Regions from separate parts of the Paenarthrobacter sp. 4246 genome, predicted to be linked through region 1. Evidence: riboswitches for the same ligand, from Rfam matches in the RefSeq annotation. Region 1 holds a riboswitch; each other region holds the start of a gene.
The links. Region 1 has a riboswitch for S-adenosylmethionine ahead of ABIE35_RS11425 (aminotransferase class V-fold PLP-dependent enzyme). Riboswitches for the same ligand answer to the same signal wherever they lie in the genome.

Region 1 (7,861 bases):
GTGGCAGCCGAAGGCGGCAGGACGCCGTCGGCCCTTCCCTTCACAGTGGACGGCACCGGCGAAGTCCGGGGCGGCCACTTGGTGATCGATGCCAGTGCGTCATCGCAGTTTGTGTCCGCCCTGCTGCTGGTCGGCGCCCGTTTCACCGAAGGTCTCCATCTGGAGCACGTCGGAAAGCCTGTGCCCAGCCTGGACCACATCACCATGACCGTGGAGGTCCTCCGCAGCGTGGGCGTCAACGTGGACGACTCCGTACCCAACCACTGGCGGGTCGCCCCCGGGCCCATCCACGCCTTCGACCAAAGGATCGAGCAGGACCTTTCCAATGCCGGCCCCTTCCTGGCCGCAGCCCTGGCAACACGGGGCACAGTACGGGTCACCAATTGGCCGGCCGGCACCACCCAGGTTGGCGATATGTGGCGAAGCATCCTGGCCACCATGGGAGCCAGCGTCACCATGGAAGACGGAACCCTCTCTGTGACCGGAGGACCGGTCATCAAGGGTGCCGACTTCGACGAAACCAGCGAACTCGCACCCACCGTTGCCGCCTTGTGCGCCCTGGCTGCAGGCCCCTCGCGACTAACGGGGATTGCCCATCTTCGGGGCCATGAAACGGACCGGCTCGCGGCACTCGTTGCTGAAATCAACTCCCTGGGCGGTGACGCCGAAGAGACCGCCGATGGCCTCATCATCCGCCCCGCGGCACTGCACGCCGGAGTGGTCCACAGCTACGCCGACCACCGCATGGCCACTGCCGGCGCCATCCTGGGCCTCGCCGTGGAAGGCGTCCAAGTGGAAGACATCGCCACCACGTCCAAGACCATGCCGGAGTTCCCGGAAATGTGGGCCCGAATGGTGGGGACCATCTCCAGCACGGATGGGGCAAACAACTGACCATGGGCCGCGATGCACGCTCCTGGGACGAATCCGACGTCCGGATCCGACCCAACAAAAAAGGGTCCAGGCCACGGACCAAGGACAGGCCCAGCCATGACGACGCCGTTATCGGCCGGATCATCACCGTTGACCGCGGACGCTACAGGGCGATCGTGGACGAGGATTCCGCGAACGCACGCGTCGTCATCGCTGCGCGCGCCCGCGAATTGCGGCGTAACCCGGTAGTACCCGGGGACTTCGTCGCTTTGGTGGGGGACGTCTCCGGCTCGCCGGACACGCTGGCGCGGCTGGTCCGGGTGGAAGAACGACGAACCCTCCTGCGACGCAGCGCGGACGACACCGACCCCATCGAACGCGTGGTGGTGGCCAACGCCCATCAGTTGGTCATTGTTGTTGCAGCCGCCAACCCTGAACCGCGCACCGGATTCATCGACCGCGCCTTGGTTGCAGCCTACGACGCCGGCATTGAGCCGTTGCTGCTCATCACCAAGGCGGACGTCAAGGATCCGGCGGAATTGCTTGCCAACTACCTCAGCCTGGACTTTCCCGTGATCATCAGCCGCACAGCGGACTCCGAAGCAGGCGGCATCGACGCCCGCTCAGATGATGGCTTGTCCGCACGGTTGGACCGGGACGCCGTAGCCCAGTTGCGCTCCCACCTCGGCGGCAAAGTCACCGTGATGCTCGGCCACTCGGGCGTGGGCAAGTCCACCATGGTCAATGCGCTGACAGGTGCAGAGAGGGCCACCGGCGGCGTAAACGCTGTGACAGGCCGTGGCCGGCATACGTCCTCCTCCGCTTTAGCCCTGAAACTCGCCGACGCCCCCGCCGGCAGCTGGATCATCGATACACCGGGCATCCGTTCCTTCGGCCTCGCCCATGTGGACCCGGACCGGATTCTGCACTCCTTCCCGGATCTTGAACCTGGAACTGAAGCCTGTGAGCGGGGCTGCAAGCACGATGCCACGGCCGTCAACTGCGGACTTGATCCGTGGGTAAACGATGGCCATGCAGGACCCTCAGGAGTAGCGCGGTTGGCCTCGTTGCGCCGGTTGCTCGGTGCCGACCCCCGGATGGAAGCAAAAGAGACCAAGGAACTGGGAACCGTCAACTGATCGTTGCGGCTTCGCGTCCCCGCTGCAGCGAACGTTTCAGGATAGTTTGGTGGCATGACCCATCCCGTTTCCACCTACAACGATGACCTGCGCCTCGCCCACGTCCTCGCTGATTCAGTCGATGCCCAGACCATGGACCGCTTCAAAGCTCTGGACCTGAAGATCGAAACCAAGCCGGACCTCACACCTGTCACCGACGCCGACAAAGCAGCGGAGGAAGCGATCCGGGGTCAGCTCTCCCGGTCCCGCCCCCGGGATGCTGTCCTCGGCGAAGAGTTTGGCAGCAGCGGACACGGATCACGCCGTTGGATCATTGATCCCATCGATGGGACCAAGAACTTTGTCCGGGGCGTACCGGTCTGGGCAACATTGATCGCGCTGGTTGATGAGGGTGAACCTGTGGTTGGCGTCGTCAGCGCACCCGCCTTGGGAAAACGCTGGTGGGCTGCCAAGGACATGGGCGCTTACATGGGCCGGTCACTTGCCGCGGCCACCCGTTTGAAGGTCTCCAACGTTTCCCGCTTGTCCGATGCTTCCTTGTCCTACTCAAGCCTGTCCGGTTGGAAGGACCGCGGGAACCTGGACGAGTTCCTGGGGCTCACAGAGGATGTATGGCGAACCCGGGCCTACGGCGATTTTTGGTCATACTGCCTGGTGGCCGAGGGCGCAGTGGACATCGCGTGCGAGCCCGAGCTGAACCTGTACGACATGGCAGCTCTCGTCCCGATCGTAACGGAGGCCGGTGGCCGCTTCACTTCCCTGGAAGGTGACGACGGTCCGTTCGGCGGTAACGCGCTGGCCACCAACTCCATCCTTCACTCGGAAGTCCTCAAACGGCTCAACCCAGGCCTGGACGACCTGCTCTAGCGCAGGTGTCCCTCGGGGCTCGCAAGCTGCTTTCCAGCGAATATTCGACGGCGAAGGCCTCCTTTTGGAGGCATCCGCCGTTTTTTCTTCGCCAAACCGGCGATTTACAACCCGACGTAACAAAGCGCTTAACAAAGCGAAGTGGCTTTGGAGGGTCCGCTGGGGGTGCCCTAACCTTTTTTACAGGTCACGAGTGCCAGCGCTAAACCCCGGTTTGCTGGCCGGCAACCCTCCATTCGCGGCGGGGTGCCCCGGGTGACGACCCGGCCGGTCCGGAACGGATGCGGCAAGCGCGGATCCCCTTATGGGGATCCCTCTTGAGTGAGGTCCCATGAGCACAGTCACGTTCGACTCGAACACCATTCCTTCTTTCGCCGGTGACATCCCGTCACAGGCAGCTGCGGCAGCACGACCACTCGCCGCCGTCACTGGCGCTGAGCTGCAGGCACCGCTGATCCAGGGCGGCCACGTCCGCTACGCCAACCTCGACTACGGCGCATCGGCTCCGGCCCTGACCGTCGTCTCCGCGTACCTCAACGAAGTCCTGCCCTATTACGCCAGCGTGCACCGCGGCGCGGGCTTTGCGTCCCAGATCAGCACGTCGGTCTACGAGAATTCGCGCAATATTGTCCGTGAGTTCGTCGGTGGGCGTCCTGACGATTCCGTGATCTTCACGCGAAACACCACAGACTCCCTGAATCTCCTGGCTGGCTGCCTACCGCAGATTGACGGCCGTTTCTCCGGGGAAGTCCTTTATCTGGACATTGAACACCACGCCAACCTTCTTCCTTGGCAGGGTGTCCCGCACCGCAGCGTCGTGGCGGCCTCCACGTTGGCCGCCACGGTGGAAAAGCTCCGCGACGAATTGGCCCAAGGCGGAATCAGCCTGCTCGCTGTTACTGGTGCTTCCAACGTCACAGGTGAAATCCTGCCGATCGCCGAACTCGCTGCACTGGCGCACGAATACGGTGCCAGGATCGTTGTGGATGCCGCCCAATTGGCACCCCACCGCCGGATCAACATCACGGAGGCCGACGTTGACTACGTGGTGTTCTCCGGTCACAAGCTGTATGCCCCCTTCGGCGCAGGCGTCGTCGTGGGCCGCCCGGACTGGCTCGACGCTGGGATCCCCCACCTGGCTGGAGGCGGCGCCGTCCGTGAAGCCCGCCTGGACTCGGTGAGCTGGGCAACGGGCCCTGCCCGCCACGAAGGAGGGTCCCCCAACGTCCTGGGTGCCGCAACCCTCGCCCGCGCCACTCAGGTCCTCGCCGGGCTGGACCAGGAGGCATGGCACGCCCACGAAGCAGCCATCCGCACGTACCTGGTGGAGGGTTTGGAGGCTATCGACGGCGTGACTGTGCACCAGATTTTCACTGACTCCGACGACACCATTGGTGTGGTCAACTTCTCAGTGGAAGGATTCGACGCCGGTTTGGTGGCCGCTTATCTGGCCGCTGAGCACGGAGTTGGCCTCCGGGATGGACGCTTCTGCGCCCACCCTCTGCTCAAGCGACTCGGACTTCCCTCAGGCTCCTTGCGTGCCAGCTTTGGCGTCGGCTCCCGGTTGGAGGACGCCACGAGGCTGCTCGCAGGCATCGAGGGACTTAAGCGCAACGGGTTGGGTTGGGACTACGTGGTGGACGAGGGCCGCTGGGTACCTGCCAACGACCACCGAACCTACCCGGAATGGGCTCCCAACACACCCGGCACTGCAGGCGCTGCACCCTGCACTGTTGACTAAGCGCGCTTTACCGCGGCTGCGGTAAATTCGTAGGGTATCTTTTGGCGACCCTGTGAAGGAGTTTTTGGTGGCATTGCCTTCTCCGGCCGCCTCCAGCGGACAGCCTGGCGTTCCCGGACCTGCCGGACCACGTGGTCCCAAGCTCCACGCTGACCGTCGGCACGAGTTCGGCCGGAGTTTCCAGGACGGTGGCGAGCACTACGATCGCGTGCGGCCCGGTTATCCCTTGGACTCCGTGGAGTGGATTGTTCCCCCGGGGGCCACGACTGCTGCGGATCTCGGAGCGGGGACTGGCAAGTTCACGGCCCTCCTCGTGGGGCGCGGACTGGACGTTGCCGCCGTCGATCCTTCAACTGACATGCTGGAGCAACTGCGCAAGTCCCACCCGCACGTCATCGCGCGGGAGGGAACGGCTGAAGCAACTGGACTGACGGACTCAGCATTCGACGTCGTCAGTGTTGCCCAGGCCTGGCATTGGTGCGATCCATTGGCCGCGAGCACCGAGATAGCCCGTATCCTGCGGCCGAACGGAACTCTGGGACTGGTCTGGAACCAGTTGGATACGGACGTGCCCTGGGTTCATCGGCTCTCGCGCATCATGCATGCCGGAGACGTCCACAAGCCAGGGTTCCGACCACTTATCGGCCCGGAATTTTCCGGCTTGGAAAGTCGCTTCACCCGATGGTCGGATGCCTTGACGCCCGAAGACATCATGGAGCTGACCAAGTCGCGGAGCTACTATCTCCGCGCCAACGACGCCACCAGGGCGAAAGTCATGGGCAACCTGGAGTGGTACCTCTACGAGCACCTCGGGCACGCACCGGGAGACACCATTCCACTGCCCTACGTGACGCAGACCTGGCGGGCGTTCAAGATGCGCGAGGCGGGGCCACGGTAGGCTTGGGGTGTGAAGACCAGTACGCCCTCCTCCTCGATTGAGGACTACGTCAAGGTCATCTACTCGTACACAGAGTGGCAAGACAAGCCGATAACGTCCTCCCAGCTTGCCCAGCGCCTGGGTGTGGCCAATTCCTCCGTGTCTGAAATGGTCCGCAAGCTCAAGGACCAGGGACTGGTGGACCACCAACCCTACAGCGCCATTCGCCTGACCCCGGCGGGTATGCGCCTGGCACTGGCCATGGTGCGCCGGCATCGTCTCATCGAGACCTATCTGGTGGAAGAACTCGGGTACAGCTGGGATGAAGTCCACGATGAAGCCGAGATGCTGGAGCATGCGGTGTCAGACACCTTTATTGAGCGAATGTCCGACAAACTTGGTCACCCCGTCAGGGACCCGCACGGCGATCCGATTCCTTCGGCGGATGGCTCCGTTGAACTGCCGCACGCCTACCGCATGATCGAACTGGACCAAGGACACTCCGGCCGTATCACCAGGATCAGCGACGAGAACCCCGATCTCCTCAGATACCTGGCAGCGGAAGAGATCACCCTCGACGCCCCGGTTGAAGTGGTCGGACGCAAACCGTTCGGCGGAGCTCTAGTGGTGCGGATTGGAAGCGGCGCCACAGGTCGCGAGTTCGATCTCGCCGACGAAGTCACGTCCGCACTCTGGGTTCAGAGCTCTGAAACCCACGAAGGCTGCGTCCTTCCCGCCCGCTGACCCAACCCCGGCGAGAGTTCAGCCGGGATGCCCGGCCGCCCCGCCGTCGTCGGACGCTGCATCCGGTTGGCTGTCAGCGGCGACTGCCGCCTCCTTGGACGGATTTCTTATCCCGACGGCGGAAGCTACTGCCCCGGTAAGGAACAGAGCCGCTGTAACCAACAGGGCGTTGTACAAGCCTTCGCGGCTGAAGACCGGCCCCACGATCAGCCCCGCAAAGGCAATGGTGATCAGGCCGGCGATGCGGGCTACGGCGTTGTTCACCGCCGAACCAATCCCCGCCTCCTCCGGCGGGACAGCACCAAGAATGGCGGCCGTCAGGGGCGCTACAAGGGTAGCCAGTCCCAGTCCAAAAACAATCTGGCCCGGCAGAACCTGTGTCCAATAATTCAACGGCTCCTGGACCGACAACGACATCAGGAAGCCCACCCCACACAGCAGCGGACCCACGGTCATGAACCATCGGGGCCCGTACTTCCCTGCCAACCCACCAAAATACGAGGCACACAGCATGAGGATGACGGTGCCGGGCAGCAGGGCGATGCCCGCCGTGGTGGCCGCCATTCCCCCAACTTGCTGAAGGTAGATTCCCAAAACAAAGAACCCCAAGGAAATTCCACCGTAGATGGCCAGCGTTGCCAGGTTGCCCCACCCAAAGTTGCGGATCGCGAAGAGCCTGAGTGGCAGCATGGGCTCGTCAGTCCTGGCTTCATGGATCAGGAAAAGCACCATGGCTGCGACGCCGGCCACCAGTGGCAGCCACACCTGCACGCTCCCCCAGCCCATGCGGCCCTGTTCGATGAACGCAAACACGGGACCACCGAGGCCCACCATGGCCAGGACGGCTCCGAGGTAGTCGATGCGTTTGCTCTTGTCCCTCGCGGCATCGGATGCCCGAAGGCCTGCCAGCATCGGCCAAATGGCAACGGCGGGAATGACATTGATGAAGAAAATAACACGCCAGGAGAGCAGGTCCACCGCCATACCGCCAATCACCGGACCCACGATGGCAGCAGCGCTGGTCCAGCCGGACCACTGGCCAATTGCTTTGGATTGGGCCGGACCGGAGAACGAGGTAATAATCATGGCCAGCGAACTGGGGACCAGGAGGGCCCCGGCAATACCCTGCAGTGCCCGCGAGACCACCAGAACTTCGCCGGACCACGCCAGCCCACACAAGACCGAGGTCACTGCGAAACCCGCCAGGCCCCACTCCAGGATTCGCGCCCTACCGAAATGGTCAGACAACGAGCCGGCCACCAGGATCAGCGCACCCAAGGTCAGCAGGTACGCGTCTACCACCCATTGTTGGATGACCAGGCCGCCACCGAGTTCCCTCCCGATGGCAGGCAGTGCGAGATTGACCACAAAACCATCGAGGATTGCGATGAACGACGCCACGATAGCGACCACCAGCACGCGTTTCTGTAGCGGCGTACTCGGCAGAAGCGCGGCAGTGTCAGTCATGAGCACAGCCTACGCCCGTGAAGTCCCGTATCGTTGAGTGGTGATCAGCAGACGTGATGCCGCATTGGCCCTTGATATTTCGATGGAGATGGCACAGCGCCACGGTATTCCGTCCAGGCTTTCCGAAGCCGAACTCCGCGACATGCAAGACAA
Region 2 (7,861 bases), on a different contig from region 1:
ACCACCGCGCCGGGACTGGGGATCACGACGTCGAGCACCAAGGATCCCACCAACTGCCCGGCAATCATGCCCAAACCTGTGATCAGGACGCCCAGGCTTCGGACCAGCAGCGCTGCCAGTCCAATGAAGAGGCAGCCCATGGGTCCACCAAGGTAGTACCACCACTCACCGGGCAGCGGATTTCCCGGCCCGGCAACGGCCAGCTTAATGATCCATGCGATCCACAAAATGAGTGACCCGGCAACGAAGTTCACCAGCGTGGCAGCGATGGGTGTCCCGTAATGAACTGTGGCGGTTCCGTTCATGGCCTGCTGGAAGCTCATGAAGAAACCAGCGGCCAGCGGCAGCAGGACCGGCAGCACCAGCGAGGCGACGTCGGCGTCGCCCCCGAACCGGGGTGAAACAGCCCAGGCGACGGCTGCAACGGTGAGGATACTGCCAAGGACCCGCACCCCGGTGATGGCGCGTTTCCCGCCCGGGCCGATTCCCATGCGGTCCACGAGCAAACCACTCAACGTTTGGCCGGTGACAGCCGCGACGGTGAACAGCGCAACACCGAGCAACGCGACCGTGAACGACTGGGCAAAGACGAACAACGCACCGATGGCACCGGCCATGACATAGAAGCGGGGAAAGCTGCGGTTCCGGACAGCGGGAATGATGCGCTGCAGGCCGGCCCTCCCTCCGGGGGTTGCCAGTGAAATGGCTGCGATCAGCAGGAGCCCTGTGGTGAAACTCACGACTGACGCGGCAATGCCGTCGTCCAATTTTGCGCCAAGGGCCCCATTGATCCTCGCTTGAAGCGGGATGACCAAGCCCGTTGCTACGGCGATAGGAAGGCCAACGGCGAGCGGAAGAGTAGGACGGGGAGAAGGCTGCGGCACCGTCACCACACTACTTCAGGCATCATTGCTCTATGAGCAATCCCGAAATTGAAGAGATCCCCATCCGCGATGACATGATCCGCCTTGGCCAACTGCTGAAGCTTGCCAACCTGGTGGAGGACGGCGTTGAAGCCACGGAGCTCATCAAGAACGGACTGGTCAAAGTCAACAACGAAATTGATGACCGCCGCGGACGCCAACTCCATGTGGGCGATACCGTAACCGTCAACGGACAGACCGTCCGGATCACCGCCGCCTGACCCACCGGGCTCAGTCGGTGAGGACCCTGTGGGTAAGGAATTCGCCCACGTGTCCGATCTCCTGCTGGTTGATGCCGTGCCACATGCCCGTGTACAGGACCTTGGTGAGGTCCACATGCTTGCGGACCCAGCCCATGGTGTAGTCGATCTTGTCCGGCGTAATGACAGGATCCTGCTGGTCACGGCCCCAGAACATCGGCATCGAACCGTCCAGCTCGTCGTCCTTGAACGCGGCGTCGCCACCGGCGTCGATCACAAAGCCTGAAAGCCCGACGACGGCGGCAAAGTCCGCGGGACGGTAGCGGAGCATGGTGGTGGCCATGGCCATACCCATGGAGAAGCCCAAAAGCGTCACCGACGAGTGGTTTGCCTTAACCGTGTCCAGCCATTCCAGGGCGTACTCGGCCGCGAGTTTGACGGCATCCAAGGAGTAATCGATGGATGCCGTGAGCGGGAACCACGTGAAGCCAGGTCCCATGGGCATCGGCGCACGAAGGGCCGCCACCACAAATCCGTCAGGCAGCAACCCTGCCAGGCTGAAAAGGTCGTCCTCATTGGAGCCGTAACCGTGCAGCAGGACCAGGAGCGGTTTGCCGGCACGCTCAGCTTCATCGTGGGACCACAGGACAACGGGCGCGGGAAATGCAGGAGCTTCAGTCATGGTTCCATTCTTGCAGTTACCCACAAGTAACAACCTACGGTGGCGTAGGTTCGCGGTAAGGGGGCAGGATATGAGCGTGAGTGAGAACAATCAGTTGTTGAAACCTGGCGATCCTGTGCAAAAACACCCGTGGACCCGTTATGTGGCGCTGGGTGATTCCTTCACTGAGGGCATCGGCGACCCCGAGCCCCGGAACCCTGGCGGTCACCGTGGTTGGGCAGATCGAGTGGCCGAGGAGTTGGGCCGCGGCCAAGATGACTTTGCCTATGCCAACCTTGCCATCCGTGGCAGGTTGTTGCAGCAGATCATCGATGAACAGGTAGGCCACTGCCTGGAGTTGCAGCCTGACCTCGTGTCCATTTCGGCAGGCGGCAACGACCTCATCCGACCGGGCGGCGACCCCGATCTGCTGGCCGAAAAACTCGATACCGCCGTGGGAAAGCTGAGCTCTGGCGGAGCCACCGTGGTGCTGTTCAACGGCCCCGACACCGCCGCCTCAGTGCTGGGGCGCATCCGTGGAAAAGTGGCCATCTACAACGAGAACCTCAGGACAGTGGCTGCACGCCACGACGCCGTGATAGCGGACATGTGGTCATTGCGGCAGCTGTCAGATCACCAGATGTGGGATGTTGACCGCCTTCACTTCTCGCCCCTGGGACACCACACCATCGCCATGATGGTCCTGGACTCCCTCAACGTCCAGCACACCCTTGAACCACTGATGCCCAAGCCGCTGCCTCCGCGGACGTGGCGCGAGGCCCGCTCCTCGGACCTCGTCTGGGCGCGCGAGTACTTTGTCCCGTGGGTTATCCGAAGGCTCCGGCACCAGTCCTCCGGTGACGGCATCACGCCAAAGCGTCCGACGCCGGGTCCTGTCTTCGGCCCCAGCGGCACCTTGCTGCCGCGGAGCTAGGGCGACGTTCAGGTGATGGTGCCAGCAGGGTTTCATGGGGCCGGACTTTCGGGTGGCCACAGTGGCGGATAAGGCGGACCTCTTCGCGGAGAAGGTCCGGCGCCTGCGCCTGCGACGGCAGCAACTGCGGGCTCCTTTGTCCGGGACCGCCGGAGACGTGGTCCGCAACCTGTTGGCAGTCCAGTCCCAGGAATTTCCGTATGCGCGGTGGACCCTTGCCCAAAGGACATCCGCTTCCACTTCCTCCGACGTGGAACAAGCCGTTGCCGATGGAACCATCCTGCGGACGCACATCCTGCGGCCCACGTGGCATTTTGTGCACCGGGATGATCTCGGCTGGCTGATGGGGCTCTCAGCGGACCGGCTGCATCAGGGAAACAAAGGTATGTACCGCCAAACAGGCGTGGACGAAGAAACGTCCGCACTCAGTGGCCGGATCCTGGCCTCAGCCGTAGCGGACGGTGCCCACAAGACGCGCGAAGAGCTGGCTGGGGTCCTGGGACAGGCCGGCTTCCCCAGCAAGGGCCTGGGGTTTATCTATCACCTCATGCACGCCGAGATCAGTCGCATCCTGGTGAGCGGCGCCCCCATCCGCTCGGCTGGGGGCGCCCTGAAACAGACGTATGCCCTCTTCGAAGAGCGAGTGCCGGGTTTCGTGCCCACGCCGTTGACCGGGGAGGTCCGTGAAGAAGCCCTGGGCACGTTGGTTCTCCGGTACTTCGGCAGCCGCGGTCCCGCCACCATCAAGGACTGTGCCGTGTGGTCCGGGCTGACCATGAAAGACGTAAAGCTGGGCATCCAGGTGGCCGGCGAGCTATCGCCGGGCGCCCTGGCATCACTCGCCATGGACGGCCTCGAGTTTTACCTCGCCCCGGAAGATGCCGTCGAGCTCACCAACCCCGGGGGCCCTTCGCGTCTGCCTGACGCAGGACTCCCCCGCATCGACCTCATCCAGTGCTACGACGAATACGTCATGGGCTATTCGCAGTCCCGGCACTATCTGGGTGGGACAGCACCGTACTTCCCCGAAGACAACGGGCCCATGCACGTGGTCCTGATGGATGGCAGGTTGGCTGGATGGTGGCGCCATGGATTCTCCGGCGGCGCCTGCCAACTGGATGTCCGCATGAACCGGCCGGCAAGCCCTCCCGAACAGATGGCTTTGGAGGCCGAAGTGGAACGCTATGGGCAGTTCCTGGGCATGGAAGCCCGGCTCCACTGAAGTGTTCACTGCAGGCGCCGGAGTTCACGCCGTGCGACCGGGCTAAGCTGGGATAAGACCTAGGAGGCCTGCACTGTGAACAATCTGATCTTCTGGATCATCGTCTGCTCGTGGCTGATTCCGCTCGGCATCCGCATGTACAACCGATCCCGCGCGCGCCGGATCCAGAACGGAACCTTCCGCGGCCCTGGCTATCCCCCGCAGCAGAACCTGCCCGGCCCCGGCTATCCGGCACAGAGTTACCCGCCCCAGGATTACCCCACACAGGATTACCCGGGCTATTCGTCCGGGCCGGCCGTCATCCGCCCTGTAGATGACGGACCGCAGTCCGGGGCGCCGTCGAACACTTCCTCCCCCACGCCTTTCCCGGCAACCAACGGATCGGAGCCGCAAGGCTACCGCGCCCGCAAGCTGGCAGAGCTGGACGCGAAGTTCAGCAACGGGGAGATCGCCATGGAGGACTACATGAAGCAGCGCGGCGACATCATGAACGGCTAGCTTGGCGGCCAACCCAGCGTCCTGCAGCCGCTACTCAACTGTCCTGCAACGGCCACTCAACTCAGGCGAAGAAGGCTCCGCGGAGCTGTGCTGAGAGCTGGCCGATTTCCGTCAGGAACCCGTCATGGCCGATCGGCGCCTCAATGACGTGAACCGGAACATCACCCGGCAAGGCTGCGGCCAATTCCCGGGATTGCGCCGGGAAATACAACCTGTCGCTGTCCACGGCCGCGACGAAAAACTCCGCAGTGGTGCGCGACAATGCTGCCTGCAGCGATCCACGGCCGCGTGCGACGTCGTGGGACATCAGGGCTTCGGTGATGGCGATGTAGCTGTTGGCGTCGAAACGCCGGACGAGCTTTGTTCCCTGGTGGTCCAGGTAGCTCTCCACCTGATAGCGGCCACGCTCCCCCAGGACCGCAGCGGCCAAAGGTGTCTCCTGGTGCTGGGCTTCACGGCCGAAGCGGAAGTCCAGCTCCAACGCGGAGCGGTAGGTGATGTGGGCGATGCGCCGGGCCAACGCAAGCCCTTGTTCAGGGGCCGTGCCCCCGTAGTAATCGCCGTTGTTGAAGTTCGGGTCCTGGCGAATGGCCAGGGTTTGGGCCTGCGCAAAGGCGATCTGCTCGGCCGTGCTGTAGGCACCCACGGATATCACGGCGCAGCGTTTCACCCGCTCCGGGAAGGTCGCTGCCCATTCCAACGCGCGGGCCCCGCCCATGGAACCGCCCAACACGGCGTGCCAGGCCTGGATTCCCAAGGCTTCGGCCAGGCGTGCCTCGGCCTCGGTGCTGTCTCGCAGGGTGACCAAGGGGAACCGGGAGCCCCAAGGACGGCCGTCCGGCGCCTCCGAGGACGGTCCGGTACTGCCGTAGCAGCCACCCACGATGTTGATGGAGATGACAAAGAACCTGTTGGTGTCGATGGTGGCACCGGGGCCTACCAGTTGCTCCCACCATCCTTCTTCGTCCGTAGCTCCCCGGGCAACGTGCGTGCTGCCCGTGAGGGCGTGCTGGATGAGCACGGCATTGGAGGCATCGGCGTTCAGCTGCCCCCAGGTCTCATAAGCGAGGACGACGTCGGGAAGGAATCCGCCGGCCTCAAGGTCCAGCGACCCAATGGCGGCGTACTTGACGGTTCCGTCTTCTTCTCCGGATTTGGGAAGGGCTGTAGCAGTAATGGTCATTCCTTTGACACCTTAACCTCGCGCTTGCCCGTCGCCTTGCGTGCGAACAGGCCAGGTCTTCACCCGGGGCACCCCACCGCGGAGGAGGGTTGCCGGCCAGCAAGCCGGGGCTATGCGCTGGCACTCATGACCTAATACGAAGAGTCTAGGAAATACAGGGCGGTTATGGCGAAGAATATGACATCAGTGTGACGGTTCGGGGCGTTTTCGTTCACGAAGCAGCACTCCGGAATGCCACCCGGCGAATAATCGTCGGTCCGGGCGGCATTCCAGGAAAGGCGTCAGGCGTGTTCACGCCGCAGGTTTCAGGGCTTGTTTCAAGCTCCCTTGGCGGCCCGGAATCCGGCTTCGAGGTCGGCGATGATGTCATCCACGTGCTCAATTCCCACGGACAAGCGAACCAAGCCGGGGGTCACACCGGCCGCCAGCTGCTGCTCAACCGTCAGCTGGCTGTGCGTAGTGGAGGCCGGATGTATAACCAGCGAGCGGACATCGCCGATGTTGGCAACATGCGAGTGCAGTTCCAGTCCGTCAACGAAGCGCTTGCCCGCTTCAACACCGCCCTTGATGTTGAAAGCAACAATGGCGCCGGTGCCTTGCGGACCGTACTTCCGGCCGCGGTCGTACCACGGACTGGACGGCAGACCCGCATAGGCAACCGATTCGACGTCGTCGTGGGCTTCCAGCCACTCTGCCACCTTGGTGGCGTTGGCTACGTGACGTTCGACGCGCAGGCTCAGCGTCTCCAGTCCCTGGGCGATCAGGAAGGCGTTGAACGGGGACACAGCGGAGCCGAGGTCGCGAAGAAGCTGGACCCGTGCCTTCAGAACGTAGGAGAGGTTGGCGCCGAGTGCCCCGTCCTTGCCAAGATCCCGGGCGTAGACCAAACCGTTGTAGCTGGGGTCCGGGGTGTTGAAACCCGGGAAGCGGTCCGGGTCCTTGCCGAAATCGAAATTGCCTGAATCCACGATTACGCCGGCGATGGCAGAACCGTGGCCACCGAGGTACTTGGTGGCGGAGTGGACCACGATGTCGGCGCCCCACTCGATGGGACGGATGAGGTAGGGGGTGGACAGCGTGTTGTCGACGATGAGGGGCACGCCGGCCTCGTGCGCGGTGCGGGCAATGCCCTCGATGTCCAGCACATCCTGGCGCGGGTTGGACACAACCTCGCCGAAGAACAGTTTGGTATTCGGCTGGACCGCCTCACGCCACTGGTCCAGGTTATCCGGGTCCTCCACGAAGGTCACCGAGATGCCGAACTTCTTCAAGGTGTGCGCCAGCAGGTTGTAAGTACCGCCATACAGGCTGGGGCTCGCCACGATGTGGTCGCCGGCCTCCGCGATGTTAAGGATCGCAAAGGTCTCCGCGGCCTGGCCAGAGCTCAGCAGGAGGGCACCCAAGCCGCCTTCGAGGCTCGCGATCCGCTGCTCCACGGCATCCTGCGTCGGGTTGCCGATCCGGGTGTAGATGGGCGCGAGCTCGGCCAGGGCAAACCGGTTGGCTGCGCTCTCGGCGCTGGGGAACACAAAGGACGTGGTCTGGTAGATCGGCAGTGCCCGTGCTCCCGTGGCAGAGTCAGGCTCCTGACCTGCGTGGATCTGGCGGGTTTCGAAAGACCATCCTTGTGACATGGAGTTCTCCTGTTCGTGGCGCATGGGTTCTGTGGAAACGTGCTGCATGTGAGCTGGGGCCAGTCTAGGAAGTGTCCGGAGCCATGGACAGCTTTATGACGCCGGTGGAATCTTTCGGTCTTTCAGCGTCACTGCATGACGCCACGCGGCAGCAGTTATACACATCCCACCTTAGTTAGGCTTGACTTAGCTGAGACCCCGATCACAAAGTGCCAAGATGAAGCCATGCGCATGGATCACGTCTCTTACGCCTGTGAACGAGATGGCCTTCTGGCCACTACCGAACGAATTTCCGCGGCACTGGGAGTGGACGCTGTCCGGGGCGGAGTGCACCCGCGCTTTGGTACCCGGAACATGATCATTCCCCTTGCGGATAACAAGTACCTGGAAGTTGTGGAGGTCCTGGACCACCCCGCTTCCGACAAAGCACCCTTTGGCCAAGCAGTTCGTGCCCGCTCGGCCGCCGGTGGTGGATGGATGGGCTGGTGCGTCGCTGTTGACGATCTGGCACCGTTTGAGGACCGCCTTGGCCGTTCCGCTGTGCCGGGCAACCGCAAGTTCCCTGACGGCCGCGAACTGGTGTGGCAGCAGATCGGCATCCTGGGG
Region 3 (7,861 bases), on a different contig from region 1:
ATTCTGGTCCTGGGACCCGACTCTGCCCTCGCCCCTATGATCGCCGCGGCGATTGTGCCGCTGGCAGCGGGAAGCAGCGAGAAATCCGTGGCGCTGGCCGGCTTGCTGGCCGTGTTGATCGGGGCACTCATGCTTGCCGGCTCGGCACTGAAACTGGGAGCCATTACGGGCCTGCTGTCCAAACCCATCCGGCTCGGGTACCTCAACGGAATCGCGCTGTTGGTGGCCCTTTCGCAGCTCCCGGCGTTTCTGGGGATTGCGGCCGACGGCGACATCTGGCAAAAGCTCGCAAAGGTCACCACCGGGTTACTGCGCGGCGAGGTCAACATCACCGCGTTGTTCTTGGGAGTGGGGTCACTGGCTCTCATCTGGATCCCCCGGCTCCTGAAGTGGAAGGTACCCGGTGTTCTGTTGGCGGTGGTTGGCTCGTGCGTGGCGACGGCGGTCTTCGGGCTTAACGACGACGTGAAAGTCACCGGGGTCCTGCCGCAGGGCCTGCCCATGCCCGCACTGGGAGGTATTGGCTGGGCAGACGCCCTGATGCTGCTCCCGGCCGCCGCAGGCATCGCGCTCATGGCTTTCGCTGACACTGGTGTGTTGTCTCAAACATTGGCAGCCAAGGAAGGGAAGAAGGTCTCCGGAAACAGGGAGATGGCAGCGCTTGGAGCAGCCAATGCTGCTACCGGCCTCTTGGGCGGATTCCCCATTTCAGGCAGTACCTCCAGGACACCGGTCGCCGTGGATGCCGGCGCAAAATCCCAGATGACAGGCGTGGTCGGCTCCGTGCTGGTGCTGGCCTTCATGCTGCTGGCTCCGGGAGTAACCGAGTACCTTCCATCGGCAACCCTGGCCGCCGTCGTTATCGCAGCAGCCATTGCACTAGCGGATCCTGCCGGCGTCCGGCGGCTCCTGCGGCTGAGCCGCAGCGAGTCCGTGGTGATGCTGGCTGCGTTCCTTGGAGTGCTGACAGTGGGTGTCCTCCAGGGAATCGTGGTGGCCATTGCCTTGGCACTCCTGGATTTTGTCCGCAGGGCATGGGATCCGTACAGAACCGAACTCGGCGCCGAGAAAGGCCTACCCGGGTATCACGATCTTGAACGGCACCCCGAGGGCGAGCGCATCCCCGGGCTCTTGATCCTCCGGTTTGATGCACCACTGTTCTTCGGCAACGGACAGGTTCTGGCCAGCTTTGTGAGGGAGCAACTCGACGAGGCCCCGGACGAGTCCACCGAGCCCATCAGCCACATCATCCTTGCCGCCGAACCCATCACCGGGATCGACACCACAGCGTTGGATGACCTGGTAACCCTGGACGAATGGTTGGCCAGAAAAGGAGTGGACCTGGTGTTTGCCGAGCTCAAAGGGCCTGTGAAGGACAAGTTGATCCGCCTCGGTACGGCGGCCCGATTTACGCCGGACCACTTCTACCCCACTGTCGGCGCGGCAGTGCGGGCGCTCAAGGACCGGTAATGGATCAGCCGCCGATTACGCAACATGACGACCATGCAGCCACCCGCAAGTGCGGCCCGACGCCCGTGGATGTTACGTTTTTCTTGAGTAATGAGTACCAGCGCAAAGCCCTGACTTGCTGGTCGGCAACCCTCTCTCCGGCGGGGTGCCTCAGGTGACTACTCGGCGTATCGACAACTCGAACTGCAAGCGTGACTGAGGAGCACCAGCAATGCCTGAACCCACTGAAGAAAAACTCTCTTACCGCCTGATTACAGGCCCGGATAACCGCGATTTCTGCGAGCGTATCCACAATTCCCTCGTCGAGGGCTATGTGCTCCATGGCAGCCCTGCAGCCACCTTCAACGGCACGGAAGTGATCGTTGCCCAAGCGATTGTGCTGCCCGCGGCGATCGCCAATGCTGATGCCGCCGTCGCCAACGCAGTGGACCAGCTTGAGAACTACGACGATGTAGAAGCATTCGAGGGCCACGCATGAGCTACGCAGGTGACCTGACCCCGCAGGACGCGTGGGCCAAGCTCGAAGAAGGCGCCATCCTGGTGGATGTTCGCACCGAGGGCGAGTGGGCCCACATCGGCATCCCGGACACCAAAGCCACCGAGAATGATCCCCTGTTCATCCAGTGGAACCTCGCTGGCGGTATCCCGAACTCCCGCTTCATCGAGGACCTGCAGCAGCAGGCACCCGAGGATGACGCCGTGGAGCTCGTCTTCATCTGCCGCTCCGGCCAGCGCTCCATCTCCGCTGCCATCGCCGCAACGCAGGCCGGCTTCACTGCGTACAACGTCCTTGAGGGCTTCGAAGGCGAACCGGACCGTTACGGTGAGCGCACCGTAAACGGCTGGAAGAACCGTGGCCTGCCGACGAATCTGGGGACCGAGTAAGTGACCTTTAATCCCGACGCCGCCAGCTGGAGCCCTGACACCCAGGCCGTTCGCGGTGGCCTTGACCGCACCAATTTCCAGGAAACGTCCGAGCCCGTTTTCCTGAACTCCGGGTTTGTCTATGAATCGGCCGCCGCTGCCGAACGTGCCTTCACGGGCGAGGACGAACGCTTCGTTTACTCCCGCTACGGCAACCCGTCCGTCGCCACTTTCCAGGAGCGGCTGCGACTGCTCGAAGGAACCGAGGCGTGCTTTGCTACGGCATCCGGCATGTCAGCGGTCTTCACCGCCCTGGGTGCCCTGCTGGCCTCAGGCGACCGCGTGGTGGCCGCCCGCTCGCTGTTCGGCTCCTGCTTCGTGATCCTCAACGAGATCCTGCCCCGCTGGGGCGTGGAGACGGTGTTCGTTGACGGCCCGGATCTGGATCAGTGGCGTGAAGCCCTCTCTGAACCGACCACAGCCGTGTTCTTTGAGTCGCCCTCCAATCCCATGCAGGAGATCGTCGACATCGCTGCCGTCAGCGAACTGGCGCATGCCGCCGGGGCGACCGTCGTTGTCGACAATGTCTTCGCCACTCCCCTGTTGCAGCGCTGCGGTGAGCTGGGCGCGGACGTGATCGTGTACTCCGGCACCAAGCACATCGATGGCCAAGGCCGTGTCCTTGGCGGCGCGATCCTGGGCACCAAAGAGTTCATCGATGGTCCCGTCAAGCAGCTCATGCGCCACACCGGCCCTTCCCTTTCCGCGTTCAATGCCTGGGTGCTGACCAAGGGTTTGGAGACCATCGGACTGCGCGTCAACCACAGCTCGGCATCCGCTTTGAAGATCGCGGAGTGGCTCGAGCAGCAGCCTGCCATCAGCTGGGTCAAGTACCCGCTGCTCACGTCCCACCCGCAGTACGAGCTTGCCGCGAAACAGATGAAGGCCGGCGGCACTGTGCTGACGTTCGAGCTGTCTCCTTCGGCCGGGCGCTCAGCCAAAGAGGCTGCGTTCGCCTTGCTCGATGGCCTCCGCGTCATTGACATCTCCAACAACCTGGGCGATTCCAAATCCCTCATCACCCACCCAGCTACCACCACCCACCGGGCCATGGGACCTGAGGGCCGGGCCGCGATCGGGCTTACCGACGGCGTGGTCCGCTTGTCTGTAGGACTGGAAGACGTGGACGATCTCATCCTGGATCTGGAGAAGGCCCTCAAACAGGTCTAGCCTTGCTGCCATGAGCGGGAACCATCCCTATCGCCGTGCCGGAGCGGTCATCGTTGCCGGCACGGTGGTGTGGTTCGTGGGAATCTCGCCGGTCTCGCGCGTCTACATCACTCCGGACGATGCCGAACGCCTGCGCATGCTGACCTCCGGACGGCGCGGCTGGATCGTGGGCCAGCACCTAACCGCAGTAGGGACCGTCGCCGTACCGGTGGGATTCGCCGCGTTTGCCCGCGCAGTTCCGGGTAAGGACGCCGTTCCGGACATCAACTCACCACGCGGGAAAGCGAAGAAGTGGGCTTACGCTGCCGCCGCCGCATTGCTCGCGGGTGCCCCGTTCTTCGTCTCCAGCCTCACCCGGCGGGCAGCTGACCTCGAGGGTTTTGCCTACCGCCGGGGATCCAACGCGCCGTTCCTGGCCTATTCGGGATTGCATGTGGTGGCGTTGGCCGCCTTGGGTGGGAGTCTCCTTTCCTTGCCCACAAAACGCTGGATCGGCGTTACGGCCGCAATCAGCGCCCCTGTCTACGGTGCCATTCTGGTAGCAAAAAAGGACATCCCGCCGTTCTGCTTCTATTTGGTGGAGGGTCTCACTGGCGCCTACTTGATGGCCTGGGAAGAAACGGAAACCGACAAGGCCTAAGGCCTCCTGACTCGGGACAGCATCGGCGCGGGTTCCTTGTGCGCGTCGGCGGAGGTTCCGCGAACCGTCACCTTCGCTGCATGCCCGACGACGGCGGCCAGGGCAGCGCTGGTGGGCGGACCGTCCGGCTGGTTCTGGCTGCCGCGCTGCCTGTTGTTGTACCGCACTGCAGCTTCCCGTTGCTCGTCCGCGCCGTTCCCCCGCTCCAGCAGAGCTGAGATCCCCGCTTTGACCAGCTCCAGTTCGCCTTGGTCATCCAGCACTGGGCTCACGTAATCCACCAGGGCCCAGACGACGTCCGCCGCCGGCTGGGGGCGGAAATCACCGAAGTCCAGGAGCTCTCCACGCAAGCCCGCATTGCTGGCCTGCCAACTCGCCATCCGCAGGAGTGCCGTGGGCACCGCGGTGGGCTCAACGCCGTCGAGCATTTCCAAGGAAGCGGTCTCCACCAAAGCCCGCACCAGTACCGCAATCAACGCGGCGTCCTCGGCGCGGAGGCAGACGTCGGCCACGCGGACCTCCACTGTGGGGTGGTTCCGGGAGATTCGGGCGTCGAAGTAGATCATGCCCTCATCCAGGATCACGCCTGTTTCCAACAGCCGATTCACGATGCGCCGGTAGGCAGTGAGTGATCCGAACACGCCGGACGGTCCAGAGGTGGGCCAGCGGTTCCATGCCTGGGTGCGGTAGCTGTCGAAACCGGTGGGAAGGCCTCGCCAGTAGGGTGAGTTAGCGGTGAGGGCCGTGAGCACGGCGAGTTTGTCCCGGATATGGTCCAGCACCACCACACCTTCCTCAGGGGATTCGACAGAGGTGTGCACGTGGAATCCGCACGTCAATTGTTCCGTGGCGATGATTCCGAAGCGATCCAGCATCGCGGCATAGCGGGGATCCGGGGTGGTGTGGGTGTTCGAATCCAGCGGAGAGGTAGCGATGGCAGCAACCCGCGCTCCGTGCTGACGGGCTGCCTCGTTGGCCATGGCCCTGCCGCGGCGGACCTGATGCAGAAGATCACCGTAGCTGTGGCAGGGGCGGGTCTGGGTTTCGATCTGCTCCAGCTTGAGTTCGTGGCTGAGGCTCGTTGCGGATGCGGGTTGGTGGTGGCCGGCAAGCAGCGCATCCGCAAGGGCAAGGGGCTCTCCCGTCACAGGATGGACGATGAGCAGCTCTTCCTCGACCCCGAAAGTCCGCATGCTCCATTCTGCGTCAGGAGGCCGGTGGAGGACAGTGGCTGGAAGGGCAGCGAGGACCGCGGCACCGCACCCCTTCCCGCCATCCGCACCAGAGCGAACTGTGGCGGATGGCGGAAACGGGCGCGTCCCCGATCCGTTGCGGGCGTGCGCGTGGAGCCTAGTCCTGGAAGTACTCGATCTTGGCGCCGATGGTGTTCAACCGCTCTGCCAGGTCCTCGTAGCCACGCTCGATCACGTAGATGTTGCGGAGCTCTGACGTGCCCCGGGCAGCGAGCATGGCCAGGAGCAAGCAGGCGGCGGGGCGCAGGGCAGGCGGGCAGCCGATTTCGGCAGCGCGCCACTTAGTGGGTCCGTTGACGTAGATCCGGTGCGGATCAAGCAGTTGCACCTGGGCGCCCAGCTTGTTGAGTTCCGTCAAGTAGATGGCACGGTTCTCGTAGACCCAGTCATGGATCATGGTCTGGCCCTCGGCGTTGCCCGCGATCACAGCGAAGAACGGCAGGTTGTCGATGTTCAGGCCCGGGAACGGCATGGGGTGGATCTTGTCCTGCGGCGCGCGGAGCTCGGAAGGCTTGGTGGTGACGTCCACCAAGCGGGTCCGGCCATTGCGTGCCATGTATTCGCCGGAGATTTCAAGGTTCTGGCCCATCTGCTCCAACGTAGCCAGCTCGATCTCCATGAATTCGATGGGAACCCGGCGGATGGTGACCTCGGAGTTGGTCACGATGCCCGCGGTGATCAGGCTCATGGCCTCGATGGGATCCTCGGACGGGAAATACTCGATCTCCACATCAATGGCGGAACGGCCAGTGATCTTCAGCGTGGTGGTGCCGACGCCCTCGATTTCAACGCCCAGGCCGTGCAAGTAGAAGCAGAGGTCCTGGACCATGTAGTTGGGGCTGGCGTTGCGGATCACGGTGGTGCCCTCGCGGTGCGCGGCGGCCATGATGGCGTTCTCAGTAACGGTGTCGCCACGTTCGGTGAGGACGAAGGAACGGTGGTGGTCATCGGCCGGGGGCGCAGCTACGGAATAGAACCCGGACTTCGCTTCGACCTCAAGCCCGAACTGGCGCAGGGCCTGCATATGCGGCTCCACTGTGCGCGTTCCGAGGTCGCAGCCACCAGCGTAGGGCAGCAAATACTCACTGGTCTCGTCCAAGAGCGGACCCAGCAGCATGATGACGCTGCGGGTACGGCGGGCGGCGTCCACGTCCATTGAACCGAGGTCCAGGACCTCGGGCCTGCGGATGCGGAGGTCGCTTCCGTTGAGCCAGGTGCATTCGACGCCAATGGAGGTCAGTACTTCAACAATCCTGTTGACTTCTTCGATGCGGGCCAAGCGGCGCAACGTGGTGGTTCCGCGGTTGATGAGGCTGGCGCACAAAAGCGCGACACCGGCATTCTTGCTGCTGTTGACATCCACTTCGCCGGACAGGGTCTTGCCGCCCTCCACCCGGAGGTGGGTCATCTGTGGCTTGCCCACTTTGACGATTGATCGGCCGAATATTGCCTCTAGCCGTTCGATCATCCGGAGGCTGAGATTCTGTTTACCTTGCTCCATCCGGGCGATCGCGCTCTGGCTGGTTCCAAGCTCGGTAGCCAACTGCCCCTGCGTCCATCCTTTTTCGCCACGGGCGTTGCGGAGCAGAAGGCCTACGTGTTCAGCGGTAGGTTGCGTCATATCCAAGAAATATCACAGGTGAGCTAGAAGTCGCGCACAAAACGCCGTTTGAGCGGCAAACGTCACACCGTACCCGATCCGTGAGATATAGGGTGCGACGGCGACCGGTCACCACGGGCGAACGCTTTCCCTCAGTCGCCACCGGGCAGAAGTCCCCATTGCGGTCCGCGGGACAATACCAAAGCATTAAGGGAAAGCTCAGGGGGAAACATGCCTTTCTACGGCGCCGACGTCGACCAACTCAAAGCACTCTCCAAGGCCTTGGCCAACGGTGCGTCACAGCTGACCAGCCGGGCCCGGGAGCTCGACTCCTTGATCGGCCAAGGCATGACCGGCCAAGGCGGCGGCTGGCAGGGCCAGGATGCCAAGCGCTTTGCCGCAGATTGGCAGGGCCGCCTGAGGCCGTTGCTGGAGAGGACCACGCGAGGCCTGGAAGAGGCATCACAGTCCGTGCTCACCAATGCCGACCAGCAGTCCTCCGCGTCCACGGAGGGTAGCGGTGATTCAGGCAGTTCCGGCAGCGGCTCGGGCGGTTCCGGCAGCAGCTCCGCCAATTCCACCAACCCCGGAAACGACGCCACCACCAAAACCGCGGCCAATCCGAACCCTGACCAGCCAACACCGCAGGAAATCCTGGACCAATACCAGGTCAGCGACGCCGAGACCACCATGTGGCCCGGGGACTGGGACCCCCTGCGCTTCGTGGTTGACCAAAGGGAGGTCACCGAGAAGGAAGCGGAACTCCTCAACGGGCTGGGTCCTTTCGAGATGAACGCCTTCAAA
Region 4 (7,861 bases), on a different contig from region 1:
TCGCAGTCACCCTGTCCGCAAAGCGAAAGAAGCAACGCGGCCAGTTCATCGGCTTCGGAATCATCTCCCTCGTCTTCATCTACACCACAGTGGTCAACTCGATCGAGCGGCCTGACGGCCTGAAGATCGCGGCACTCTTCATCCTGGGCATCATGGTGGTCAGCTTCATATCCCGCATGCGGCGCGCCTTCGAACTCCGGGCCACCCACATCAAAATGGACGAGAAAGCCCTGGAATTCACCGCCAACGCTTCCGAGGGACCTGTCCGGATCATCGCGCATGAACCCAAACACCTCAGCGCCAGCAGATACCGCGAGAAGCTCCAGCACGCGCAGCAGGCCAGCCACCTGCCCGTCGACTGCGACGCCGTCTTCATCGAGGTCATCGTGGATGACAGCTCGGACTTCGAACAGGAACTCCAGGTTGTGGGCAAGACCCGGCACGGTTTCAAGATCCTTGAAGTACACAGCAACAACGTCCCCAACACGGTGGCGGCCGTGCTGCTCCACATCCGCGACGTCACTGGATTCATGCCCCACATCTACTTCCGTTGGACCGAGGGCAACCCGATCTCCAACCTCAGCAAGTTCCTGTTCTTCGGAGAAGGAGAGATCGCGCCGGTGACCCGTGAAGTGCTGAGGGAGGCCGAGCCGGACATCACCCGCCGGCCGTGGGTGCACGTGGGCTGACCGCCCTAGCGGCTCGCCGCCGGCACCAGCACCCAGAGCACCTCGACGGTCTCATCCGTGGGATTGATCCAGGTGTGTGGCTCGCGGCCGGGGAAGGAAAGAGTGTCCCCTTCTTCGAGGTCGTACGCTTCGTTGGTCAGGATGAGCTTGATCCTGCCCTTGACCACGTGCAGGACATCGACGTCGCAGTCAACGGCGTAGAGTTCGTTTTCCCCACGGCCCCGTGGCTCAATGGTGGCCTGCAAAATCTGGAGCCGGCGCTCAGAGCGGGCCGTCAGCAACCGCTCCACGATGCCCTGACCCCCCAGGGAGATGCGGGGGCCGTCGTCGCGCCTGGTCAGGTGCGTCTCCGGGGCGGCGAATAAATCACCCACAGAGACCGACAACACCTGGCACAGGGTGACCAGAGAAGCGACCGAGGGCGATGTCAGGTCACGCTCCACGCGGCTGAGGAAGCCCTTGGTCAGCCCGGTAGCATCAGCCACTTGCTCAATGGTGAGGCGCTGCGCCTGCCGGGCTGCGCGGATTCTGGAACCGATGGCAACAGGAACATTGCTCGGTTCAACGGGGAGAGCCTTCATTCACGAACCTTTCAGGCCTGTCATATGGCCCTGTCATTGGAGCAATAGTAGCCGGGAGACGGGCGAACAGGACCAGAATCGGCGGAACCATGACCAAAGCATCTTGACTGTTACTCCGATCACAACATATCCTCATAGGCAACAAGTGTTGTCTGTGAGGCACACAACACTCACCCAATCTCCAACCATCAGCACAGAGACTTCGACGCTTCGCAGGAGTATCGTCGAAAACCCCAACCTCCGTGCATCAGCTCCAAGGACCGTTCATGGAATCTTCGGCTATTAACATCGCAATCGTGGTGGTGTACCTGCTCGCCATGCTGGCATTCGGCTGGTGGGGCAAGTCCCGCACCAAGAACAACAGCGACTTCCTGGTGGCCGGCCGCCGCCTGGGACCGTTCCTTTACACCGGCACCATGGCCGCTGTGGTCCTCGGTGGCGCTTCCACCGTGGGCGGCGTCGGCCTCGGTTACAAGTTCGGCATCTCCGGCATGTGGCTGGTGGTGGCCATCGGCGCAGGCGTGCTGCTGCTCAGCCTCCTGTTCGCCGGCACCATCCAGCGCCTGAAGATCTACACGGTCTCCCAGATGCTGAGCCTTCGCTACGGCAGCAGGGCCACGCAGACCTCCGGCATCGTCATGCTGGCGTACACGCTCATGCTCTGCGCTACGTCCACCGGCGCCTACGCCACCATCTTCGTGGTGCTCTTCGACTGGGAGCGCTGGCTTGCCATCGCCGTTGGCGGCGCGATCGTCCTGGTTTACTCCACCATTGGCGGCATGTGGTCCATCACGTTGGCCGACCAGGTTCAGTTCATCATCAAGACCGTAGGCATCTTCTTCCTGATGCTCCCGTTCGTCCTGAACGCTGCCGGCGGCATGGACGGCATCCGTGAGCGCCTTGACGACACCTTCTTCCAGATCGATGGCATCGGTGCCCAGACCATCATCACGTACTTCGTGGTCTACACACTGGGCCTCCTGATCGGTCAGGACATCTGGCAGCGCGTCTTCACTGCCAAGACCCCCGCTGTTGCCCGTTGGGGCGGAGCCACGGCCGGTATCTACTGCATTCTCTACGGCATCGCCGGCGCCCTGATCGGCTTGGCTGCCCGGGTGGCATTGCCGGACATCGATGTCACCAACCTCGGCAAGGACGTAGTGTACGCAGAGGTGGCAACCCACATCCTGCCCGTCGGCATCGGCGGCCTGGTCATGGCCGCGGCTGTTGCAGCCATGATGTCCACCGCTTCCGGCGCCCTGATTGCCGCAGCCACGGTGGCACGTGCGGACGTTGTCCCGTTCGTGGCCAGCTGGTTCGGCAAGACCATCAACACCGATGACAGCGAAAACCCCGAGCACGACGTCAAAGCAAACCGCTACTGGGTTCTTGGACTCGGCATCGTGGCAGTACTGATTTCCATGGCGGCACAGGACGTGGTGATTGCCCTCACCATCGCCTACGACATCCTGGTGGGTGGCCTCCTGGTCGCAATTCTGGGCGGTTTGGTGTGGAAGCGCGGCACGGGTATTGCCGCTGCATGGTCCATGGCAGTGGGATCGGTGCTGACGCTGACCCTGCTGATCCTCTTCGCCTTGGGCGTCATTCCGAGCGCGGACGGCGTCTACGCCAACGAACCGATCTACTACGGTCTCGCCGCTTCGTTCATCGCCTACGTAGTGATTTCACTGCTCACCCCGCCCACTGATCCCGCGGTCCGCGAGGCCTGGGACAAGCGCGTTGCTGGTGCCGTCTCCGAGGAACTCCCGCCTGAGGCCCACCCGGTCAGCAGCCACAAGTAACCCTGCACGTAACAGAGCAAAGTTCGACGGCGGCGCCTCCCCTTTTCGGGGCGGCGCCGCCTTTGTTTTGTCCCCAGGAACAGGGCGCCCCAACTTGCTGGGGTAGCCCTGCGGTAAGGTGGTCCCAGCTTCAAGAGATGTGGTGCCAAGCTCCGACTGGCCACACACCAACCCCATGTTCACGGGTGGTTCGGATGAGGAAGCGGCCCGTCCCGGACCAGAGACAACCGAGCGGGCAAGAGCACTCCCCCAAAGGAGCAGTCCCTTGCCGTACCAAGGCGATACCACCCCGGCTACAAGTACCCCGGTACAAACAGACACGCACAAGGTCGCGGTGATTCCCGCCGTCGACCTCTTCCTGGGCACGGTGACCATCACTGCCAAGGCCGGAACCCGGCGTTTCGGACATCCTCAACCACGCTTGATCGCCCAAGCATTGGCCCAAGCGGTGCGGCCGACCCTCTGGTGTGGTGCGTCAAGAACCCTAACGGTGACTGTCGCGGCGGCCGGCAAACGCGCGGGTCTGCAGCTTCATTACACACTCAGCCGCGAGGAGCCCGCCTAGATTTCCTCGTCTTCTTCGCGGAATTCCTCGGTTTCGTCGATGGGGACCACACGTTCGTCATCCTCGGAGGCGTCCACCTCTTCCACCCAGGCCTCGTCCACTTCCTGGTTCTCGGCATAGTCGTAGGCCGGATCTGACTCAATAGTGGTCCGTTCCGGGTAGTTGGCGTGTGATTCGGTGGTGTCCATGGTGCAACCTCCGTCTCGTGGGCCGCTCAAGCCCTGTTGAACGTGCGCGGGGTGGGCCCCCGCCCCTGTCCTTCCATCTGAGCACCGGGTCAGGCGAGGGTCAAGGACGGCCGGAAATTACGGTGCACCGAACATTCCAAGTGAGGAATACCAGCCAAAAAACCGCGCAGATAAGCGGTACAGTGGGGCGTGCAATGGGGCCGCAACTACCCCACCCAGCACAGGAGAGAAAGTGCAACAGCACCAGGAATCCCCCGGTTCGTCGAGCCCAGCTCCGGACCCCACCCCCGAATCGGCAGTCCCCGAGAACGTCGGAACGCAACCCGTGCCACCCTCGCACGCCGACATCCGCAGATGGCGCCAGTACCTCGCCGATGAGCGCGCCGAGGCAGCCGTCTACCGCGAACTCGCCCAGAGGCGCGAGGGCGAAGAACGCCAAATTCTGCTGGCCCTGGCCGAAGCCGAAGGCCGGCACGAGGCCCACTGGCTCAAGCTCCTGGGTGAGCACGCCGGAATGCCCAAGGCCGCATCAACGCGCAGCCAGTTGCTGGGCTTCCTGGCCCGCAACTTCGGGTCGGTCTTTGTGCTGGCCCTGGCCCAACGCGCAGAAGGCCGCTCCCCGTACGGCTCCGAACCCGCCGCAACACCCGCCATGGTGGCTGACGAACAGATCCACGAAGAGGTGGTCAGGGGACTGGCCACCCGTGGTCGGAACCGGCTCTCCGGTACCTTCCGCGCCGCGGTCTTCGGCGCCAACGACGGTTTGGTGAGCAACCTTTCGCTGGTCATGGGCATGGCCGCCACCGGCGTACCCAGTCCGGTGGTGCTGATGAGCGGTGTGGCAGGTCTTTTGGCGGGCGCACTGTCCATGGGCGCCGGTGAGTACGTCTCGGTGCGCTCCCAGCGGGAACTACTCAACGCGACCCTGCCCACCCAAGCCACTCTCACGGCTGCACCGTCGTTGGACATCGAGCACAACGAATTGGTGCTGGTGTATCTTGCCCGCGGCATGACGCGTGAGGCCGCTGAGCATCGCGCCGCAGAGCGCATGGGCCTGTTCAGCTGTGACTGCGATCCCAGCCTCTCCCTGCAGCCTGAGAAGCCCGCCGGTGACGAGCACGAATCCGTCGGTTCGGCATGGGGTGCAGCGATGTCCAGCTTCTGCTTCTTCGCTTCCGGTGCCATCGTTCCCATCCTGCCCTTCATCTTCGGAATGACGGGCATTGCCGCCTTGATGGTGGCCGGTGTACTGGTGGGCATCGCGCTTCTGGCGACCGGCTCCGTCGTGGGCTTGCTGTCCGGGACGTCGCCGCTGAGCCGCGGGCTGCGCCAGCTCGCGATCGGCCTGGCAGCGGCTGCCGCCACTTACGGGTTGGGCCTGGTGTTCGGGGCAACCATCGTCTAGTTTGGACGGCTCCCCCCGCAGCCCGTAATGTTGGTTCGTCCTCCGCGCTGCCCCGCGTGACCAGGGCGTGAGGAATGGAGAACCGTGGACTCGGAGCGGGAAACGCGTGCGCCAAAGCACCGGCGTGCCAGCACGGCCTGGCGCATCCTCCGTGGCGTGCTCATGGCCGGAATTGCCGCTGTGGTGGCAGTGTTGGTCAGCGGATTCCTGCATGGAGACCCGCGGATCACCGCCCTTTTTCCCGGTGTGAGCGTCCCTGGTGCCGCGCACGACGGGCGACCAGGGCAGAAGCAAACGGCACCTGCACGTGCGGCAGACGCCCCGCCACCCGGATTTGAGGAGGCGGACGCCCCGCTGGCTTCGCCGAAGGCGCCGGAAACTACCAACAATTCGTATAAGTTCCTGGCTACCAACGACGACGGCACTCCGGTGGGGTACTCGCCGTGCCGCCCGCTGCACTACGTGGTGAACGAAGCGTCCGCGCCGGAGGGTTCCGATGCACTGCTGGAGACAGCGATCGCGAATGTCTCCGCCGCTTCCGGAATTCAGTTCGTCAACGACGGCACCACCGACGAGTTGCCGGTAGACCGACGGGAGCCATACCAGCCGGCCAAGTACGGCGACCGCTGGGCTCCCCTGCTGATTTCGTGGACCACGCCGGAGGCCGCACCGGCGTTGGCGGACAAAGTCATTGGTACGGGCGGCAGCACCATGTACTCACTCAACAACGGACCCAAAAGCTACATCACGGGCAGCCTGGAGCTGGACACCCCGCAGGTCGCCGAACTCCTCGCTGATCCTGAAGGCGCCGACTACGTCCTGGCGGTCATGCAGCACGAGCTGGGGCACGTCATGGGTTTGGACCACGTTGATGATCCGGTCCAACTCATGTACCCGGAAATTGGCGCCCCTGACGGCCTTGCGGCCGGCGACCTGACCGGACTGCACCTCCTTGCCTCGGCCCCCTGCCGCGAGGACATCTAACAGCCGGTTCAGGGGGCCATGGACTCCCGGCGTGTCCGGACTTATGCTGGCGACTACGGTCGACGGCGGCGCCCCACCTCCCGTCGCGGCCTCCACGTCAGGGGGTTCCATGGAACCTAACGGGTCGCCCCAGTGGCAGGACCCCGATCCCCTTCGCCCCCATGATCCTCCGCATGGCCCCTACCGGCCCGGGCCCACGCTGCCACCGGCACCAGCACGGCCGATCAAGCACAGCAGCATCGCCGCCATCCTGTTCTTCCTGGGCATCCTCGGCTTGGTCTGCGCGGGGGCGTATTTCAGCGGCGACCTTCAGCGGTTCCTGTACGGCTCCTCCGCCACGCAAAGCCAGGCACCCCGGCCCGGGTTGGTTCCGTTCGGGCAGCGCCAAGAACCCGTGCCCGGCTTGGAAGAAGCCGATGCACCACTGGGAACTCCGGCACCAGTGAACCGGACCAGTACCTCATACAAGTTTCTCGCCGTGAAGGAGGACGGCACTCCCCTGGCCTACTCCCCGTGCAGGCCCATCCACTACGTGGTCAACGCGGATCTCGGGGATCCGTCCTGGCAGCCACTGGTGGACGAGGCCATTCGCCAAGCCAGCGTAGCCACCGGATTGAAGTTCGTCTTCGACGGCCCCAGTTCCGAGGTCCCATCCACCAACAGGCAGGGATACCAGCCCGCCAGGTACGGTGACCGATGGGCGCCAGTCCTGATCGCGTGGAGCACTCCGGAGCAGGTACCGCGCTTGACCGGCCAAACCGTGGGTTTGGGAGGGAGCTCCTCAATTGGCCTGAGCGACGGCTACAAGGCCTATGTCACCGGTACGGTGTCCTTGGACGCACCGCAGTTCGCCGGCATCGTGGACACCCCCGAGGGCAAGGAGATCGGCGTAGCGGTGATCATGCATGAGCTGGGACACCTGCTGGGCCTTGACCACGTGGACGATCCCCGGCAACTGATGTTTGACCAGGCTTCCTGGGTCCGCCAGTACGCTGCCGGCGACAGGACCGGCCTGGCCCAACTCGGCTCGGGTCCCTGCAGCAAGGACTTCTAGCTGCGCCTCACGCCTGGCCGGCCACCACTGCAAGCGCCTCTTCCACGGTGTCCACCAGGAAGATCTTCTCCTCCATGGGTTTTCCCGCAGCCAGGCTCTGCAGCATGGGCCAGGCCGGGAGTGTCCGTTCCCAGTGTTCACGTCCCACCAGCACCATGGGACTGATGGTTTCGGGTGCTCCGTAGTAGTTCTCGCAGGCGTCCTGGAAGATCTCCTGCACCGTTCCTGCGGCACCCGGAAGGAAGACGATCCCGCCGGTACACAGCTCCAGCAGGATGGCCTCCCTGACGGCGTTGGCGAAGTATTTGGCAACGTGTGTGGCGAACAGGTTGGGTGGCTCGTGGCCGTAGAACCAAGTGGGAATCCCCAGGGTCGGCGCGCCTTCCGGATGACGTTCGACGACGGCGGCTGCTTGCCGCGCCCAAGCCGTCACCGACGGTCTGAACCCCGGCACTCCGGCGAGGGTTTCCAGCGCGGCCGCAGCATCGGCGTCGGACGTTCCGCTCAAGTAGGCACCCAGGTTGGCTGCCTCCATGGCACCGGGTCCCCCGCCAGTAGCGACAGCAAATCCTGATTGGGCGAGCAGCCGGCCC

Region 2: it holds a riboswitch for S-adenosylmethionine, as region 1 does, so the genes downstream of both, metX (homoserine O-acetyltransferase MetX) here and ABIE35_RS11425 (aminotransferase class V-fold PLP-dependent enzyme) in region 1, are expected to answer to the same signal.
Region 3: it holds a riboswitch for S-adenosylmethionine, as region 1 does, so the genes downstream of both, ABIE35_RS19555 (DUF1737 domain-containing protein) here and ABIE35_RS11425 (aminotransferase class V-fold PLP-dependent enzyme) in region 1, are expected to answer to the same signal.
Region 4: it holds a riboswitch for S-adenosylmethionine, as region 1 does, so the genes downstream of both, ABIE35_RS04545 (hypothetical protein) here and ABIE35_RS11425 (aminotransferase class V-fold PLP-dependent enzyme) in region 1, are expected to answer to the same signal.

The regions. Positions count from the first base shown of each region.
Region 1 covers NZ_JBEPOP010000005.1:220,302-228,162, forward strand. Annotated here, with positions in the region: gene aroA (3-phosphoshikimate 1-carboxyvinyltransferase) at 1-894, shown strand, start outside; gene rsgA (ribosome small subunit-dependent GTPase A) at 897-2,012, shown strand; gene hisN (histidinol-phosphatase) at 2,067-2,879, shown strand; SAM riboswitch class IV at 3,065-3,178, shown strand; gene ABIE35_RS11425 (aminotransferase class V-fold PLP-dependent enzyme) at 3,211-4,620, shown strand; gene ABIE35_RS11430 (class I SAM-dependent methyltransferase) at 4,694-5,518, shown strand; gene ABIE35_RS11435 (metal-dependent transcriptional regulator) at 5,528-6,241, shown strand; gene ABIE35_RS11440 (DHA2 family efflux MFS transporter permease subunit) at 6,260-7,714, opposite strand; gene ABIE35_RS11445 (hypothetical protein) at 7,791-7,861, shown strand, end outside.
Region 2 covers NZ_JBEPOP010000013.1:42,521-50,381, forward strand. Annotated here, with positions in the region: gene ABIE35_RS20030 (DMT family transporter) at 1-893, opposite strand, end outside; gene ABIE35_RS20035 (RNA-binding S4 domain-containing protein) at 917-1,144, shown strand; gene ABIE35_RS20040 (alpha/beta hydrolase) at 1,155-1,805, opposite strand; gene ABIE35_RS20045 (SGNH/GDSL hydrolase family protein) at 1,876-2,718, shown strand; gene ABIE35_RS20050 (winged helix DNA-binding domain-containing protein) at 2,753-3,940, shown strand; gene ABIE35_RS20055 (hypothetical protein) at 4,016-4,438, shown strand; gene metX (homoserine O-acetyltransferase MetX) at 4,500-5,621, opposite strand; SAM riboswitch class IV at 5,637-5,753, opposite strand; gene ABIE35_RS20065 (bifunctional o-acetylhomoserine/o-acetylserine sulfhydrylase) at 5,939-7,279, opposite strand; gene ABIE35_RS20070 (VOC family protein) at 7,481-7,861, shown strand, end outside.
Region 3 covers NZ_JBEPOP010000012.1:92,151-100,011, reverse strand. Annotated here, with positions in the region: gene ABIE35_RS19560 (SulP family inorganic anion transporter) at 1-1,470, shown strand, start outside; SAM riboswitch class IV at 1,557-1,668, shown strand; gene ABIE35_RS19555 (DUF1737 domain-containing protein) at 1,682-1,948, shown strand; gene ABIE35_RS19550 (rhodanese-like domain-containing protein) at 1,945-2,355, shown strand; gene ABIE35_RS19545 (O-succinylhomoserine sulfhydrylase) at 2,356-3,564, shown strand; gene ABIE35_RS19540 (hypothetical protein) at 3,575-4,204, shown strand; gene ABIE35_RS19535 (glutamate--cysteine ligase 2) at 4,201-5,397, opposite strand; gene ABIE35_RS19530 (UDP-N-acetylglucosamine 1-carboxyvinyltransferase) at 5,555-7,078, opposite strand; gene ABIE35_RS19525 (DUF6973 domain-containing protein) at 7,289-7,861, shown strand, end outside.
Region 4 covers NZ_JBEPOP010000002.1:390,412-398,272, forward strand. Annotated here, with positions in the region: gene ABIE35_RS04530 (APC family permease) at 1-689, shown strand, start outside; gene ABIE35_RS04535 (helix-turn-helix domain-containing protein) at 695-1,270, opposite strand; gene ABIE35_RS04540 (sodium:solute symporter family protein) at 1,537-3,072, shown strand; SAM riboswitch class IV at 3,201-3,320, shown strand; gene ABIE35_RS04545 (hypothetical protein) at 3,338-3,637, shown strand; gene ABIE35_RS04550 (hypothetical protein) at 3,634-3,825, opposite strand; gene ABIE35_RS04555 (VIT1/CCC1 transporter family protein) at 4,058-5,230, shown strand; gene ABIE35_RS04560 (matrixin family metalloprotease) at 5,315-6,214, shown strand; gene ABIE35_RS04565 (matrixin family metalloprotease) at 6,246-7,268, shown strand; gene ABIE35_RS04570 (LOG family protein) at 7,276-7,861, opposite strand, start outside.